DNA from 4 places in the Ruegeria sp. K7 genome. Region 2 is predicted to be linked to each of the others. Evidence: riboswitches for the same ligand, from Rfam matches in the RefSeq annotation. Region 2 holds a riboswitch; each other region holds the start of a gene.
The links. Region 2 has a riboswitch for cobalamin ahead of ACR0FE_RS13930 (DUF1636 domain-containing protein). Riboswitches for the same ligand answer to the same signal wherever they lie in the genome.
Positions count from the first base shown of each region.

Region 1: another riboswitch for cobalamin. It lies ahead of ACR0FE_RS19115 (DUF1636 domain-containing protein); the one in region 2 lies ahead of ACR0FE_RS13930 (DUF1636 domain-containing protein).
Region 3: another riboswitch for cobalamin. It lies ahead of ACR0FE_RS08375 (DUF4198 domain-containing protein); the one in region 2 lies ahead of ACR0FE_RS13930 (DUF1636 domain-containing protein).
Region 4: another riboswitch for cobalamin. It lies ahead of ACR0FE_RS09540 (hypothetical protein); the one in region 2 lies ahead of ACR0FE_RS13930 (DUF1636 domain-containing protein).

Region 1 is NZ_JBQFMJ010000014.1:68,486-72,441, reverse strand. It holds gene cobN (cobaltochelatase subunit CobN) at 1-389, opposite strand, end outside; gene cobW (cobalamin biosynthesis protein CobW) at 393-1,448, opposite strand; gene ACR0FE_RS19115 (DUF1636 domain-containing protein) at 1,445-1,825, opposite strand; cobalamin riboswitch at 1,920-2,127, opposite strand; gene ACR0FE_RS19110 (hypothetical protein) at 2,613-2,948, shown strand; gene ACR0FE_RS19105 (YybH family protein) at 3,120-3,626, opposite strand; gene ACR0FE_RS19100 (LysR family transcriptional regulator) at 3,871-3,956, shown strand, end outside.
Region 2 is NZ_JBQFMJ010000008.1:64,734-68,689, forward strand. It holds gene ACR0FE_RS13920 (ABC transporter substrate-binding protein) at 1-580, opposite strand, end outside; gene ACR0FE_RS13925 (ABC transporter ATP-binding protein) at 599-1,384, opposite strand; gene ACR0FE_RS13930 (DUF1636 domain-containing protein) at 1,381-1,737, opposite strand; cobalamin riboswitch at 1,839-2,041, opposite strand; gene ACR0FE_RS13935 (Mur ligase family protein) at 2,152-3,888, opposite strand; gene cphA (cyanophycin synthetase) at 3,904-3,956, opposite strand, start outside.
Region 3 is NZ_JBQFMJ010000003.1:285,621-289,576, reverse strand. It holds gene cbiQ (cobalt ECF transporter T component CbiQ) at 1-127, opposite strand, end outside; gene ACR0FE_RS08385 (cobalt ABC transporter permease) at 127-708, opposite strand; gene cbiM (cobalt transporter CbiM) at 705-1,316, opposite strand; gene ACR0FE_RS08375 (DUF4198 domain-containing protein) at 1,323-2,108, opposite strand; cobalamin riboswitch at 2,238-2,437, opposite strand; gene ACR0FE_RS08370 (LacI family DNA-binding transcriptional regulator) at 2,796-3,821, shown strand; gene ACR0FE_RS08365 (winged helix-turn-helix domain-containing protein) at 3,826-3,956, shown strand, end outside.
Region 4 is NZ_JBQFMJ010000004.1:144,336-148,291, forward strand. It holds gene ACR0FE_RS09525 (bifunctional 2',3'-cyclic-nucleotide 2'-phosphodiesterase/3'-nucleotidase) at 1-10, shown strand, start outside; RNA gene ffs (signal recognition particle sRNA small type) at 50-148, shown strand; gene ACR0FE_RS09535 (alpha/beta hydrolase family protein) at 148-1,056, opposite strand; cobalamin riboswitch at 1,222-1,442, shown strand; gene ACR0FE_RS09540 (hypothetical protein) at 1,530-1,937, shown strand; gene ACR0FE_RS09545 (protein-tyrosine phosphatase family protein) at 1,939-2,442, opposite strand; gene ACR0FE_RS09550 (DNA polymerase III subunit gamma/tau) at 2,613-3,956, shown strand, end outside.

The sequences.
Region 1 (3,956 bases), on a different contig from region 2:
TAGTCGTCCAGCCGGGTATCCTCACGCCCGTCGGCGGGCAGAACCGCCAGCGCGATGCCTTTGGCCTGCGCCAACGCAAGAACCTGTTGCAGCCCGTATGACCAGTAAGGCACCCCACCAATCAGGCGGATCAGGATACCTTTTGCACCGTCAAGCGTCTGTTCCACATATGTGTCAACGGACAGAGGGTGCTTCAGGGCCGTCAGATTGGCCAACCGCATCGTCGGCATTCGCCCTTCCGGCCCACCGCCGCGATGCCAGCCTGCCGCGAAAGCACCGAGATCGCTGTCCGAAAAGGACAACATCACCAGATCCGCCGGGCTCTGGCCCAGATCGGTCGGGGTCTCGGTTTCTTCAAGCCCGTGGCTTTCGCGGAAGACGACGTGCATGGCTTACTCGGCGGCCTCGGTCACACCCACGAGGATATCCCGGATTTCGGCCTCTTTGATGTCGTCGTGCTCGGCAATGACCACAAGACACGAGCGGCGCTCCTCGCCGGGTTCCCAGGGGCGGTCGTACTGATGACGCACCCGGGCACCGACAGCCTGAACCAGCAGACGCATCGGTTTGCCGGCAACTGCCGCATACCCCTTGACGCGCAGGATGTTCAGTTCCCTGGCCAGACGTTCGATCTTGGCAACCAGATCGAGTGGGTCACTTTGCTCCGGCAGTTCGACGATGATGCTTTCGAAATCGTCATGTTCGTGGTCGTGGTGACCGTCGTGATGCGACGGACGCGCGTCCATGTCATCCTCGGCTGCGGCTTCCAGACCGAGCACGACGCGGACGTCTACGACGCCTTCGGCAACCTCTACGACGGGCAGCGGGCGCGGGGCCTCGGCTGCGATGATCTCTTTGGCTTTGGCAACACCCTCTGGCCCGGCCAGATCGGGCTTGGTCAGCAGGATGATATCGGCGCAGGATATCTGATCCTCGAACACCTCGGAAAGAGGCGTTTCGTGGTCGATCGAGTCATCGGCCAGGCGCTGGGCATCCACCGCCTCGACATTCGGAGCGAAGCGACCTGCCGCGACCGCCTCGGCATCGGCCAGAGCGATCACGCCATCCACAGTGATTTTCGAGCGGATATCGGGCCAGTCAAAGGCTTTCAGCAGCGGCTTGGGCAGGGCGAGGCCGGAGGTTTCGATCAGAATGTGATCGGGGCGCGGGTCCAGCGCCATCAGCGCTTCGATGGTCGGAATGAAATCATCGGCCACGGTGCAGCAGATGCAGCCGTTTGCCAGTTCCATGATGTTCTCTGCCGGACAATCGGGAATGGCGCAGGATTTCAGAATATCGCCATCGACGCCCACGTCGCCGAATTCATTGACCACGACCGCCAGACGTTTGCCCTGCGGGTTCTGCATCAGGTGCTTGACCAGCGTTGTCTTCCCCGAGCCCAGAAAGCCGGTGATCACAGTGACGGGTAATTTCTCAAGAGTGCTCATTTCAGGGCTCCAATCGGGGGAATGCGGGAGGCGCAGTTTTTGCGGAAATGTTCGGGGCGCTCACGCCATTTGACCAAGCCGTCCTCGGTCGCCAGATATTTGGTCGCACCGTCGACAATGGCGTCAACGTGTTCGGCTTCGTTCAGGTTCTCATAGACAAAGGTCCAGCGACCCGGTCCACCGCGCAGCACGATCGAGCAGCCCTGATCGCAGTTCGACAGGCATTCGACGGGTTTCAGCGTGATGCCTTCGGGCAGGTCGGCCTGTTGCAGCGCTTTGTGCAGCAATGTGCCGGGGCGTTTTTCATCATCCTCGACGGGCAGTCCACGGCGGCACGTGGTACAGACCAGCAACTCGACTGGTGCGGTCTCGGTCATGTCTCTCATCCCCCCAAATCCTCTTCGCGGGGGACGGGGTTTCATGCGGGCCACGCGTCTGCACATGGACCCGACACCGGAACACCCCGCCCGGTTTCTTCTTCGGGTGCTGGCAGGTCTCCCGGCTTGCGGATGTCAGAGACTTGCTCTGGCAGATGTCCCGCCTTCCCGGCCTTTCGGCCAGTGGCTATGGGCACCCTCTCCGGTCACGGTCGCGGGGGCGGCTGCGTTTGACGGAAAAACCGCTGACGCATTCCCTTTTCATCCATCCAGGGATGGACACCAACGGGTCGGACATGCGGCACAGGCGGGGGACTTGTCAAGCTTCAGGATGCGCGGTTTCGCCGCCGGAAGGAAAAAGCGACCTGAGGTGGTCACTCAGCGGCATCGCCGGGCGTTCACGGCGCCCGAAAACCTGCGTGATTGAGGTGTTCCGTGTGATGTTCGCTGATTTTGGAAGGGGTCGGCGGGAACCGGACGGGCGGGGCGGATTCGGCTTCAGAACCACTGGGGCAGGCCGCGTGTGGACGTTGCGGCGACCAACCGCCTGTCATTTCGGGCATCGCTAAACTGAGGGATTGGGGTTTCGTTGATTAAGTAACCGCTGTTCCGACCGGCTCGGGATACTCCATTTCAGTATTCGCGCAAGACCCGGCAAAAACGACCGCTTCGAGATCAAATCTGATGGCCGTCTTGCCGTGCACAGAGTAGCCAGATTTTTTGCAAAATTATGCCTCAAACTGCCCTTAGCGGGCGTCGGCGAACAGAATATGCCAGGAAACAAAAAATGAAAAAGTTAGCAGCTTTTCTTGTGTACTTACCCGTCGCTGCAGTTGCGGAAGACCGGGTGTTCGAGTGTGAAGCGGCGGATGCAAAATACCCGGAAATGGCGGCCACGCTGGTCAAATACGAGGGCCAGAACAAAGGGCATATTACCATTGGTGATATCGACAATAAGGCTGAGGTGTATCCCGGCCTCGACACCCTGACTTACCTGTATATCGGTGACGGCTTCACGTTAAATTACAACGTGAATCTCAAGACTGGCACGTTTGACTATTCGGCTTCGGGCAGCAAATCCGGATGGGGCAAAGGCAGTTGCAAGGAAGTTGTGGCCCAGTAATTCGCTAATGCCCGGTCTGCGGGTTGGGCCTTTCGGTTGCCGAGAAAAGTACTTGCCTGGTTCCGTCCGGAGGCCAATGCAGTTGGCCGTGGACGGAACCCGGTTAAAAGCGGCCGATCCAGTATGTGTCCAGGCCATCTGGGCGGCGTGCCAACCAATCAAAGCTTTTGATCAGCAAGGTTCGGCACGCCCCGAACACGCGGGCGCTATTGATCTGCCGGCGCTGAAGGTATTCGCGTTGGACCAGATATCCCGCGCCACGCGCCATGTTCCGTCATCTTCGAGATGGTAGATATTGATGCCATGGCCGGTGGAAACAGTGGCAGGGCCCGGGTCACGCGGAACATCGGTGGCGGTAAACTCATAACGCTCAAACGCCCAGTCCGCCGCCACAACAAATCCCAGCGATTGCTTTTTCCAACTGGTGTGAACGGCGTCGAAATACCCGCGCACCCAGGGCCCGACCTTGGCTTTGCCTTCCATGACAGGCGCGCCAGGAGCGATGAACACCACGTCAACAGTGACCGTCTCAAGGAATTGATCCAGTTTGTTCGAGTTGATCGCTGCAAGATACGCTACGTGTGCGGCTTGCGGAGTCTCGGCTTTGGTGTCGGGCAGCGCCGGTGCCGCGATGGCCAACCCTATTCCAGTAAAAAGCATGGTTATCCTGATAGTCATATCGGCCTCCAAGCATTTGCGGCGATTGGACCTTGCCGGTTGTTCAAACCCGCCTGTCAACGCAAAACGCATTGCAGGACGATCGCATTGCAACGCAATTCGACAGGCTTTTAGGGCAATCGCAATTTCAGATAGCTACACCACTGATTGTTCAACTCGTATCGGGTGTATTTCTCGACAATAGTTACGTTTGGTGTACCTTGCGAGGCAGGAAAAAATAGCAATCATTAAGTATTTCTACTGAATGAACCTTATTGACTGGCATAAGTTGCCGCCGCTTACGACCCTCAGGGCGTTTGAGGCGACCGGCCGTTTAGGCGGCTATTCTGC
Region 2 (3,956 bases):
GCGGTTTGGGCAGATCGGCGGTCCGGGTTTCGATCTCGGTCAGTTCTTCTTTCCAACCATCAACCAGTTCCTTCGCCTTGTCTTCGACCTGCATGACCTGGCCCAGGCGCAGAACGTCATCAAACAGCAGGTTCATGCTGGCTTCGGGGCGGTCCTTGTCCAGATGCACGCAGCTTTCGGACAGGATCAAGGTCTTGATGCCAAAGGGTTCCAGCGTGTCAGGAGTCACGTCTCCGCCCGGCTTCATCCCGTAATACCAGCCCGCGAAGAACATGTCGGGTTCGACGGCCACAAGGTTCTCGACCGTTGGGTATTTGGGCGCAAGCTCGGGAATGTCGCCGCGCAGCGTATCGAATTCCGGGCTGGTCTTGTACCATCCGGTGATGCCGGTCAGCCCGACGATCTTGTCCTGCAGACCCAGCGCAAAGGCCATGTCGGTCATGTTCATATCGTGCACGACAATCCGCTCGGGTGCAGTTTCAAAAACCAGCGGCTTGCCGCAATTGTCGACGGCAATTTCTTGTGCCGACGCACCGCCTGCCAGGGCTGTGGCCAGGACCACCGACCAGATCTGTTTCATTCAAAGATGCTCCTAGGGTTAGTTTGAGACCGAGGTTTTTCGGATGTCCAGCGCCGGAATCACGCGGCCCTCATGGTGAAAGTACAGGTAGTCGACGCCAAAGGTTTCCCGAACCTGGTCCGAGGTCAGCACATCGGCCACGGGACCAAAGCCCGTGAGCCGCGCGGATTTCATCATGGCCACATGGGTGGCGAATTCGGGGATCATGACGAGGTCGTGGACGATCATGACCACCGTTATGCCCAACTCGGCAACCAGCGACAGCATCCGCCCCTTGGCGTCGGGGTCCAGATGGTTTGTCGGTTCGTCCAGAAACAAAAGCGAAGGGTTCTGTGCCAGAGCGCGCGCAATATGCGCACGTTGACGTTCACCCCCGGAAAGTACGCCCATTTGTTTGTCCGCCAGATCACTCAGACCTGTCAGGTTCAAAACCCTGTCCAGTTCGGCGGCGTGGCCCTCTTTCGACCGATCAGCCCGGATCGGGATTTGCCCCAAGGCCACATATTCCCGTAAAGACAGTCTGCTATCCGGCAGTTCGTGCTGGCTGACAACAGCGATCATTCGGGCGCGCTCGTTGGCGGGCATGTGCTTCAGGCTGCGCCCATTGATCAAAACGTCGCCCAGCACCAGTTCGGCCGTGCCGCACAACAGGTTCAGAAGCGTCGTCTTCCCGGCCCCGTTCGGCCCGGCAATTGCAAGGATGGCACCTTCTTCCAGTTCGAAAGACGCCGCTTGCAGCAGTACATCACCATTCAGTGCATAGTACTCGACGTCACGCACGGCAAGAAATGCAGAGGTCGTCATGAAGGCTCCTCCAAAATCATTCGGGGCAAACGGGAAAGGGTTTTGTCAAAAAGCGCGCTCGGCCTGTCGGACGCGCAGGTCCATCCATCGGCACTGTTCTGATATTGCAACGCGAATTCGGCCAAGGCCGCGATGTCATGCGGGGTCCGGATGTCACCGAACAGGTATTGGGCTTTGCCGGCGGCCTGAAACCCAACAGTTGTCGGCTGCGCACACCCGGCCATGCAATCGACCGTGCGAATGGCAAACCCGGAAGGTAGCGCATCTGACAAAGAAGAGCGTATTTTGTCCGCAGACAAATCACCGTTGCATGTCGAACAGATCAGAAGAATATGATCAGTGGCGTCTGACATGGTCCGCTCCACTTGTTGCCAAGCGCGGACAGAAGGTGCTGATCATGTAAACACGTGACTGACGTGCCATCTAAGCCTCCTTCCAGGGCGCCCCGCCCCGGGTTGGTTGAACACTGATGGCAGGTCTCCTGACTCGCGGGTCCTTGCTTGGCCTTCCTTCCCGGCCCATTCGGCCAGTGGGTGTTTGGCGTTGCTCACCGCTTACAGTTGCGGGGGCAGTTACGGACTTGGCCTTCAGGGCCGCACCGTATTCCCTTTTCATCCCTCGGGTCTTCCTTCGGGAACCATCTACTAGCTAAGTGCCTCAGACCCGGGCATGCGTCAATACAGAATTATTGGCAGGACAATCGGATCGGCTGGGCAGGGCGGTGCTCGAATTTCACCGCCCGAGGTCCTCGGATTCAGCGTAGGGGTTCAGTTTTCCAGCAGTTTTAAGACTTGCTCGCGCTCGGACAGGACCAGCAACAGGGCAAGATCGCCCGGTTCGATCTGATCCAGTATTGTCCTGCTCGCCTCGACCGGGGAAGGCGCGCTCAGGATCTGCTCATCCCGAAGACCGTTGTTCATTGCCGCCTGCTTAATCAGCTTTGGAATCTCACCAAGGTTGCGTCCCCGCAGATAGCCCTCAAGCTCGGCAGCGACGATCACATCCGGCTGGAACCGCAAGGCCGTTTGCGTAACATCGATGATGTCCTGATCGGACCGGTCCCCGGCATGGCTTAGCAGTATGAAGCGGCGCTTTGCCGGAACTCCGGACAATGCCTCGCACACTGCCGCAACAGAATGTGGGTTATGCGCAAAATCGACAAAGACGCGGGCGCCGTTATGGGAAAACTCGTTGCACCGCCCCGGATTGTCTTTGGCGTCTGGTTTGAACCCGGACAATCCGGCGCGAATGGCCTGCATCGGGATATCGAGTGCGCGGGCCAGACACAGCGCAGTCATTGCGTTGAGAATATTGTAACTGGCGGCCCCACCCATGGCGAGCGGTACATCGTGAACCGAAATCACCGGTTGTTCCGAGAAGCCATCGAAGAACACAATCATCTCGTTGCGCAGGAAGGCACAACAATGTCCTTGCTCGCGGGCTTGGTGGATCAGTGCGTTTTCCGGGTCCAGCGAGAACCACCAGATCCTGCAGGACGTGTTCAGTGCCTCATCCCGGACATACGCGTCATCCGCGTTCAGGGCCAGAACGCCATCTTTCTTAAGGGTGCGGTGCACGGCGAACTTGGCCTGCGCCAACTCCGGAACCGTGTTGACGCCGTACTGACCCAGATGATCATTGGCGACATTTGTGACAGCCGCAGCCGAGGCCGCATGGGTTGGAAGACCCCGGCGCAGGATTCCGCCACGGGCAACCTCCAAACAGGCGACTTCAAGCCGCCGGTCGCGCAGCAGCATGCGCGCTCCGCCGGGGCCGGAATAATCACCACGGTCGAGGATGTCGTCGCCGACGCGGACAAACTCGGTCGAGGTCAGCCCGGCAACCTTGCCCGCCGCCCGGGCGATCGCCTCAAGCAGCCGGGTCGTTGTGGTCTTGCCATTGGTTCCGGTGATGAAGGCGACGGGGATGTTGTGCAAGGCGTCCCACTCGACTTCATCAGGCGCAGGCAGAGCGTTCCAGGCCCAGGTCCGGCTTCCGACCCCGTGGCCGATCGAAATCTCGTCGTCGTCACACAGGATATCGACGCCCCGCGCCGAGGCCGCCTGGATCAGGGCGATCAGGGCCGGATTTGCCTCTTTGGCCATGACGTCGCGGACGTTGGCGATCATCTTGTCGAAATCGCCGGGTGTTTCCCCGACCAGCGCCGCGGCACAGAAATGCCATGCGGTCTGGACCGCAAAGATCGCTGAATATAGCTGATCCATCGGCGCTGAAATCGCAAGGTTCACGCCGCCGGTGAATACCCGATATGTCAGCTTTTCCTGGTGCCAGCCGAGAGCATCCAGCACACGACGTGCATGATGCTGCCACAGCTCAATGACACGCGAAGACTGCTCCTGGTCAAAAAAGACGTCCATGATTGCGCCCGGGTGATCCCAGAGCAACCCGGGCCCGGTCAGCCGGCGCGCATCGTCTACCCGAAACGCGTCACTGGTCGCGCTGGGGATGGTCAGCGCGGTCTCAAGCTCTTCAATTCTGTCCATTCCGGTGCCCTCGGCTCAATCCGCGTCTTCGCTGATTTCGCGGGCCAGACGCACGCCGCGCTCGTCCC
Region 3 (3,956 bases), on a different contig from region 2:
TGACGATGGCAAAGATGCAGGCCAAAACGATGCGCATACGGGGATCGTAGTCTCCGATCATCCCGAAATGGGCGGCTCTGCCTGCCTCGGCCAGTGTTTTGGCCTGTGGTTCCAGCGCATGTGCCATCAGGTGGCCATCTTTTTGCGCGCGGCCAGATAAAAGCCGATGCCGAACAGACCAATGATATAACCAATACCACCCAAGATGTTCTGCAGATCATTGTGCTCGCGGTAGGCAGCGATCTCGCGCCGCAGTGGGCGGGTTTCGTCGCGCACCGCTTTGGCGATGGCGGCGCGTTCCTCATCCGAGAGCGAGGCCACAGTCACCGCTGCCGCGCCATCCGCAGATGCAACCGGCGTGGCTGTTTCAGAAAGCTCGGCTTCGACCCCCATGATTTCGGCCACTTCGTCGGCCGGCATGGCAACTTCGGCGACGTGCCCTGCACCCAGATCTGCCCTGAATGTATGAGTCACAGCTCTGGTCGGGCTGTAGAGAAAGAAACCGTCCGTATCGGTTACTGTGCGTCCCAGTTCAGAGCCGTCGGGGCCATAGACGATGACTTCCTGGTCTGCGGCCATATCGCCATTGGAAAACCCCAGCTCGCCTTCGATTGCGTCGCCTGCCGGAAAAACGCCCGCTATAACCTTGTGCGCAAGAGCCGGGAGCGGGGCGAGAGCAAGCGTACAAACAAGGATCAACTGTTTCATGTGGACGCAACCTTTACAAAAAGTTCCGGTTTGACCTTGCGGGCCAGAAGAACGGCAAAACCTGTCAGCACGGCCTCGATAGCCATGACGGGAATGTGGGCGAAAAAGACAAGCTTGGCAGCGGGCAGGAACTCATCGCCGGACAGCGCCAGCGAGACCGCGACAAAAGCAGTCGTGGCGGCGATCGAAAACGCGCCACCGACGCCGCCCCAGATCGCCCCCTGAACAGGCGAGCCATGTGCGATCAGGCGACCAAAGATCATCCAGGTCAGCACCGCCGGAAGGGCGATATTCACCGTGTTGATCCCCAGCACGGTCAATCCGCCAAAACCGAAGAACACGGCTTGCAGCAGCAAGCCGACAAAAAGGGCCGGAAAGGCGGCCCAGCCGAGCAGAAGCCCGGCCAGGCCGTTCAGAATCAAATGCACAGACGACGGGCCAATCGGCACATGGATCAGCGAGGCGACAAAAAAGCTGGCCGACAACACGCCCGCCGTGGGAATGCGATCCAGATCCAGCGATTTCAGGCCCAATGCGATCCCGCCAGCCGCGACGACCGCACCGCCGATCACGACAGGGTTTGAAAGGGCTCCGTCGACGATGTGCATTCAGGCTTACTCCAGATCCCAGGCGCGGATCCAGATGACCGCATCCTGGCTCAGCTCTTTGCCTTCATGCTCGGTTTCCGGACCCACGCCCAAAGCGGCAAAGCCCCAGTACCCGGCTTTTGGCACACCAAAAGTGAAATATCCGTTGTCATCCGAAATCGCGACCAACGCGCCGCCCGGCAATGGGGACACGGTGGCGTCCTTCGCGCCGGTGCCGGTCATGTCCGGTGCTGCGGCGATGTACTCGATTTCGATTTCTGCGCCGGCGACGGGCTGTCCCTCGCTCAACACGCGACCGGTAAAGGTTGACCCGGCGATGATGTTGTAAGGCTTGTTCAGCGGCAGAATCTCGGTGGCCAGCCCCTGCGGCTGATCCCAGTCGGTCGGCAGTTCGTTTCGGTTGAGGTAAGCCTTGGTGATCTGCTGGATATAGATATCCTCTGATTCTTCGTAGTAAGGCGCAGGAACTGTAACCACCACATAGTCACCCGAGCGTTTAACCGGAACCGAGCCCAGGAACGCTTTGGCAATGTTGTCCGGTCCTTCAAAAGTGGTTTCTTCCAGCGTATCCATCAGATCGGTTTTTTCACCGTTGTGGATTACAAAGAATTCTTCCGGTTTTTCCAGGGTCATCACGTGACCGGCTTCAAACGGGTGCCAGAAAACCAGTTTGACCGGAACGTCACCGGGGCGTTCGATCATCGTGTCGTCGGTATATTCCAGCAGGAAATGGGCCTGCGCCAATGCAGGCATCGCCAAAGCAGCCGTGGCAGCCACCAGCAGTTTTTTCACAAATCGAGTCCTTCTCACGTCGCGCCATCCCCGGCGCAAATTTACTTTGACGATGGGGAACGCGAAGCCATCTGCCTTGTCGGGCAAACAGATCCGGCGCACACCCCGTCGCCGATGATGAACGCCCCTTCCAAGGGCGCATGTTCGGCAGGTCTCCTGACTTGCGGGTCAAAGCGCTAAACTAACCTTCCCGGGATACCCCAGTGGCATTATCAGCCGCGCTCGCCGCCTACAGTTGCGGGGGCAGTTGCAGAGTTGGCGAAATGTGCCGCACTGCATTCCCTATTGCTTCCGAGGATGTCCCCGGAACCGAACATGGCGCGTTCATGCCAGAATATGTAAGACACGGTCAACAATTGATTGCGGCGTTGCATGCGCCATTTGCGAAATCAGGAATTGCATGTTCGCGCTTGCTACGCGGTTTGGTATGCGCCACCGCGAGTGTGTTTATTTTCCTAGATCTCTTTCCGCGTTCAATAGTCGTCGGTTCAGTTCGCGGACTTGAGATTTTTAGGCCTGAAACTGCGGGCGTTGACTCGCGTGTAAAATTGAACTCACCGCAAATATGTAGGGTCGCTCCGATGCACAAAAGGTCCGACCGGCCCAGCGTTCGACGCCGAAGCAGAGTTGTTGTATTTGTTGCCGTGTTCACGCTACCATCGGGCAAAACAACAGTGCAGGTGCCTCGTGACCACAGAAACAAAACGCCCGCTTACCCTTCGCGATGTCTCGGAAGCGTCGGGGGTATCCGAAATGACGGTCAGCAGGGTCCTGCGCAATCGGGGTGATGTTTCGGATGCGACCCGAACACGGGTTCTGGCCGCCGCGAAAGAGCTGGGATACGTGCCCAACAAGATTGCGGGCGCGCTAGCATCCAGCCGGGTCAATCTGGTCGCGGTCATCATCCCCTCACTGTCCAACATGGTCTTCCCCGAGGTCCTGACCGGCATCAATCAGGTTCTGGAAGACACCGAATTGCAGCCAGTGGTCGGCGTAACCGATTATTTGCCGGAAAAAGAGGAAAAGGTCCTTTACGAGATGCTCTCGTGGCGGCCTTCGGGCGTGATCATCGCAGGGCTGGAACACACGGAAGCGGCCCGGGCAATGCTGGATTCCGCGGGCATTCCGGTGGTCGAAATCATGGACACCGACGGCAAACCCGTGGATGCGATGGTCGGCATTTCGCACCGCCGTGCCGGTCGCGAAATGGCGCAGGCCATTCTGAAGGCCGGATACCAGCATATCGGTTTCATGGGGACCAAGATGCCTTTGGACCACCGCGCGCGCAAACGTTTCGAAGGCTTTACCGAAGTTCTGGGCAAACACGGGATCGAGATCGAGGATCGCGAGTTCTACTCGGGCGGGTCGGCACTGGCCAAGGGGCGCGAGATGACGCAGGCGATGCTGGAACGGTCGCCGGAACTGGATTTTCTGTATTATTCCAATGATATGATCGGCGCTGGCGGACTGTTGTACCTGCTGGATCAGGGGATAGACATCCCTGGTCAAATCGGGCTGGCAGGGTTCAACAATGTCGAACTGCTGCAAGGTCTGCCTCGCAAACTGGCAACCATGGATGCCTGCCGGTTGGAAATCGGCCGTCAGGCCGCAGGGATCATCGCGGCACAGCTGGCCGACCCGGAAGCCGAGATTGAAACCCGCGTGACCCTGACGCCAAAAATCAGCTACGGCGACACACTGAAGCGGCGTTAGAGTCTTGGCACTGCCGAAACTGGACAACCGGACAGCGCGTGCGGTGTTCATGGATCGTCACTTGCTGTCCGAGACCCCGTCGGGCAGCGCAAAAGGCGCGGATCTTCTGGACCTGATCCGACGGCTTGGTTTTGT
Region 4 (3,956 bases), on a different contig from region 2:
GTCACTCTGACGGGTTGTCTTCCTGGCGCAACTTCCCTATATCGACGATTGAGAGGTTGGCGCGGGCGAGCGCCTCGCCAACCTGGTCAGGTCCGGAAGGAAGCAGCCACAACGAGCCCCGCTTGGGTCGATGTCCAACCTCTCACTTCATCCCGCAATCGTCACATCTTTCCGGTCGGAACGGACTTGCTGCTCCGCAGACTCGATCAACCTCGGCCAGACCGCTTTGTTTTTGCGCGTAAAAACACCAATGTGGCCCATGGATTTCAGCCCGAAGTCCTTTGGTTCAAGCACATGACGGTTGGCGTCCGGGCCGTATAGTTCGGCCAGCCTCCAGACCGCATTTTCAGGCACCATCTGGTCGTCCGAAATCGCAAACAGGTCAACCGGACCACCGGCCCGCGGCCAGGTCGCTGCGGGCAGGCTTTGGCCAATTTCAGGCTGATAGCTGTTCGGCGAGGTGCACCATTTTCGCCATTGCCAGTAGACCTTTGACGGCAGGTCCGAACCAAACCCAATGGCCTTGCCGGGCAGATACCCCAGCACATGAACCGCAAAAGGCGCATGCCCGTACCAGAAGATTCCGGCCAGCCCCCGGTAGGGCCAGGGATGATCCGACAACGTAACCAGGCCGGAACACACACAAATCATCCGGTCGATCTGATCCACATCCGATTGCAATGGCCCAAGCATACCCCCCAGCGAATGACCAATGGTCCACTGCCGCGCACTTGGGAATCGCCGTCGCATCTCGGCCCGGGCCGCGGGAATATCGATCAGCGCCCAATCGGACATGGTGACACGCGAATCCTTCAGACGCCCCGATAACGATTTTCCGAAATCGCGGTAATCATAGGTCAGACAGGCAATGCCCTGCTCTTCCGCCAGCCACCGGGCAAAATGCTGATAATAGTCCTGGGGAACGCCGGTCGCGCTGTTCAGAACAACTACGATATCAGGCGCTGCAACAGGCAGGTACAGGCGACCCGACAGCATAGCCGTCCCGGAGGGAAATCGTATGTCTTCGGTCAAGACCTGTTCCTGTATGTCCAACATATCATGCTCCGCTCTCAACTGAACAGTTCAGTTCACCTATCTGTCAGGCCAGTCGCCCGCTCAAGTCAACCCGGTGCAAACATGACCAAACGTCCGCTTTCCCGACCACGCATCGGACCAAATGCCTCGGCCCGCGCAATGCGCTTGACTCGGGGGCCCGGCAACCGCTAGCGATGAGGAGATGGTTTCCGCGCCCTTTAAGGGGCCGGGATGAAAAGGGAACACGGTGCGGTTCTGTCTGGCATTGCCGGAAGGAACCAAGGCCGAGACTGCCCCCGCAACTGTAAGCGGTGAGCAATGCCGAAACACCACTGGCCGAAAGGCTGGGAAGGTCGGCAAAGCGATGACCCGCAAGTCAGGAGACCTGCCATCGATACTGAAACCGAAACTCGGGCGGGGTGTCCGGGCAGGTCCTGATGGCATAGCCCCGTCACACCTGATCCTTGCCCCGCGCCGCGCGCGGAGGGCGCATTATGATCTGGAAGACAAGGACACACGAATTTTCTGCCACTGTGTGCCAGCGCACCGGCAAACCCTGTCCGGCACTGGCGCAAATGGCGCGGGCTCTGACGCGCGCCGTGGCAAGCGCCGGCCCGGCCGCAACCCCGCAATTCGCCATTGAAGGCAGCAGCGAGCTTGCCCATTGCCCCGAAGGGTGCATGGCCCGGTTCCACGCGCGGCCAGACAAAATCCGGGTGTTTTGCGGAACGAATGAGGAAACTCCGGGCGACAGGTTGGAGGATTATGCAGACATGATGTTCTGCGCAGAGTTCCGTGCGCTGCCGTCCGCAATTCTGTCGGACCCGCCCTGCGCCATGCTTGAAGCTTCGGCCCTGGCAGGTCGCCAAGTGGCGGCCCAGGCCGGACATTTGTCGGCCTAAGCTACGGGTCCGCGCTGGCCGGAATCAATTGCGTGGCCCATGCCAGTTGTGCATCTGTTTCAACCGCACAGGGCCGCACCGCCCTCAACCGTTTCAGGGCTGCACCCGGTTGCTCGCCGCATTCGACCATCAGGCGCAACACCACCATTCCGGACCGGCCACAGCCGCCCCGGCAATGCACCAGAATGCGCCCGCCCCCTGACAGGGCATGGCGGACGGCCGCGCTTACATCGGGCCAGCGCGCGGTCACGGCGTCGGGGGGTGCACCGAAATCTTCGACCGGCAGATGGACCCAGCGGCAGGCGCGCGCCTGAATGTCGGTTCCGAAGTCACGCGCGCCGTCCTGCAGCATCTCGACTTCGGTCGTCATTGAAATGACAAGACCGGGCTTCCAGTCGGAAATCGCATTCAGGTCCTGGGCATATTTACCCCCACGCCCCGGCATTGATGTCAGGGCCAGAGTACCTCCTCCGACCTGCAGCGCATGAATAATCATCTGAGACATGCAACGCGCCCTCCTTAATCGTTACGCACAAGAATCCGGTCAAAAATGCTTTCGCCTTCATTTTTACGCGCATCCCGAAGCATTCCCAAATGAATTTCGCGAACCGGCTGTGGACGCAGGCGGCGGCGCACTCTACGCTGCACTTCTGATACGAATCCGACAGAGCAGAAATGACCGACACGCCAAGCCCCGCTTATCAGGTTCTTGCCCGCAAATACCGCCCGGAAACCTTTGCCGACCTGGTTGGTCAGGATGCCATGGTGCGCACCCTGAAAAACGCGTTCGAGGCAGACCGGATCGCGCAGGCCTTCATCATGACCGGCATCCGCGGCACCGGCAAAACGACAACGGCGCGGATCATCGCCAAGGGCATGAACTGCATCGGCCCCGATGGCGACGGCAAACCGACGACCGAACCCTGCGGCCAATGCGAACATTGCGTGGCGATCATGGAAGGCCGCCATGTCGACGTGATGGAGATGGACGCCGCCAGCCGCACCGGCGTGAACGATATTCGCGAAATCATAGACAGCGTCCGCTATCGTGCTGCCAGCGCGCGCTACAAGATCTATATCATCGACGAGGTTCACATGCTCTCGACCAGCGCGTTCAACGCGCTGCTCAAGACACTTGAGGAACCGCCCGAGCATGTGAAGTTCATCTTCGCGACTACCGAAATCCGCAAGGTTCCGGTGACGGTCCTGTCGCGCTGCCAACGCTTCGACCTGCGCCGGATCGAACCCGAGGACATGATCGGGCTTCTGAACAAGATCGCTGCCGCCGAGGGCGCCCAGATCGCAGAGGACGCACTGGCGCTGATCACCCGGGCGGCCGAGGGTTCGGCGCGTGATGCAACTTCGCTGCTGGATCAGGCGATCTCGCACGGGGCGGGTGAAACCAGTGCCGATCAGGTCCGGGCGATGTTGGGTCTGGCGGATCGGGGCCGCGTCCTGGACCTGATGGACATGATCCTACGGGGCGACGCGGCGGGGGCTCTGACAGAGCTAAGCGCTCAGTACGCCGAGGGCGCCGATCCGCTTGCCGTGCTGCGCGACCTGGCCGAAATCACCCATTGGGTGTCCGTGGTCAAAATCACGCCAGACGCCGCCGAGGACCCGACCGTTTCGCCCGACGAACGCGCACGCGGTCAGCAAATGGCCGAAGCCCTGCCGATGCGTGTCCTGACCCGCATGTGGCAAATGCTGCTGAAAGCGCTCGAAGAGGTCTCAGCTGCGCCAAACGCCATGATGGCAGCGGAAATGGCCGTCATTCGGTTGACCCATGTGGCCGACCTGCCAAGCCCGGAAGAACTGATCAAACGTTTGCAGGACGCACCTCCACCCACGCCGAACGGAGGCCCCGGTGGCGGCATGGCCGTACCCTCGCACGCCCCGGTACAACCTCAGGCATCGGCAAGGTCTTCCTACGTTTCCGCACCGAATGGCCCTGCCGGCGCGCCGACTGCGGCCCTGGCACAGGACGTCCAAACCGCTCTGGCGCGCTATCCGACCTTC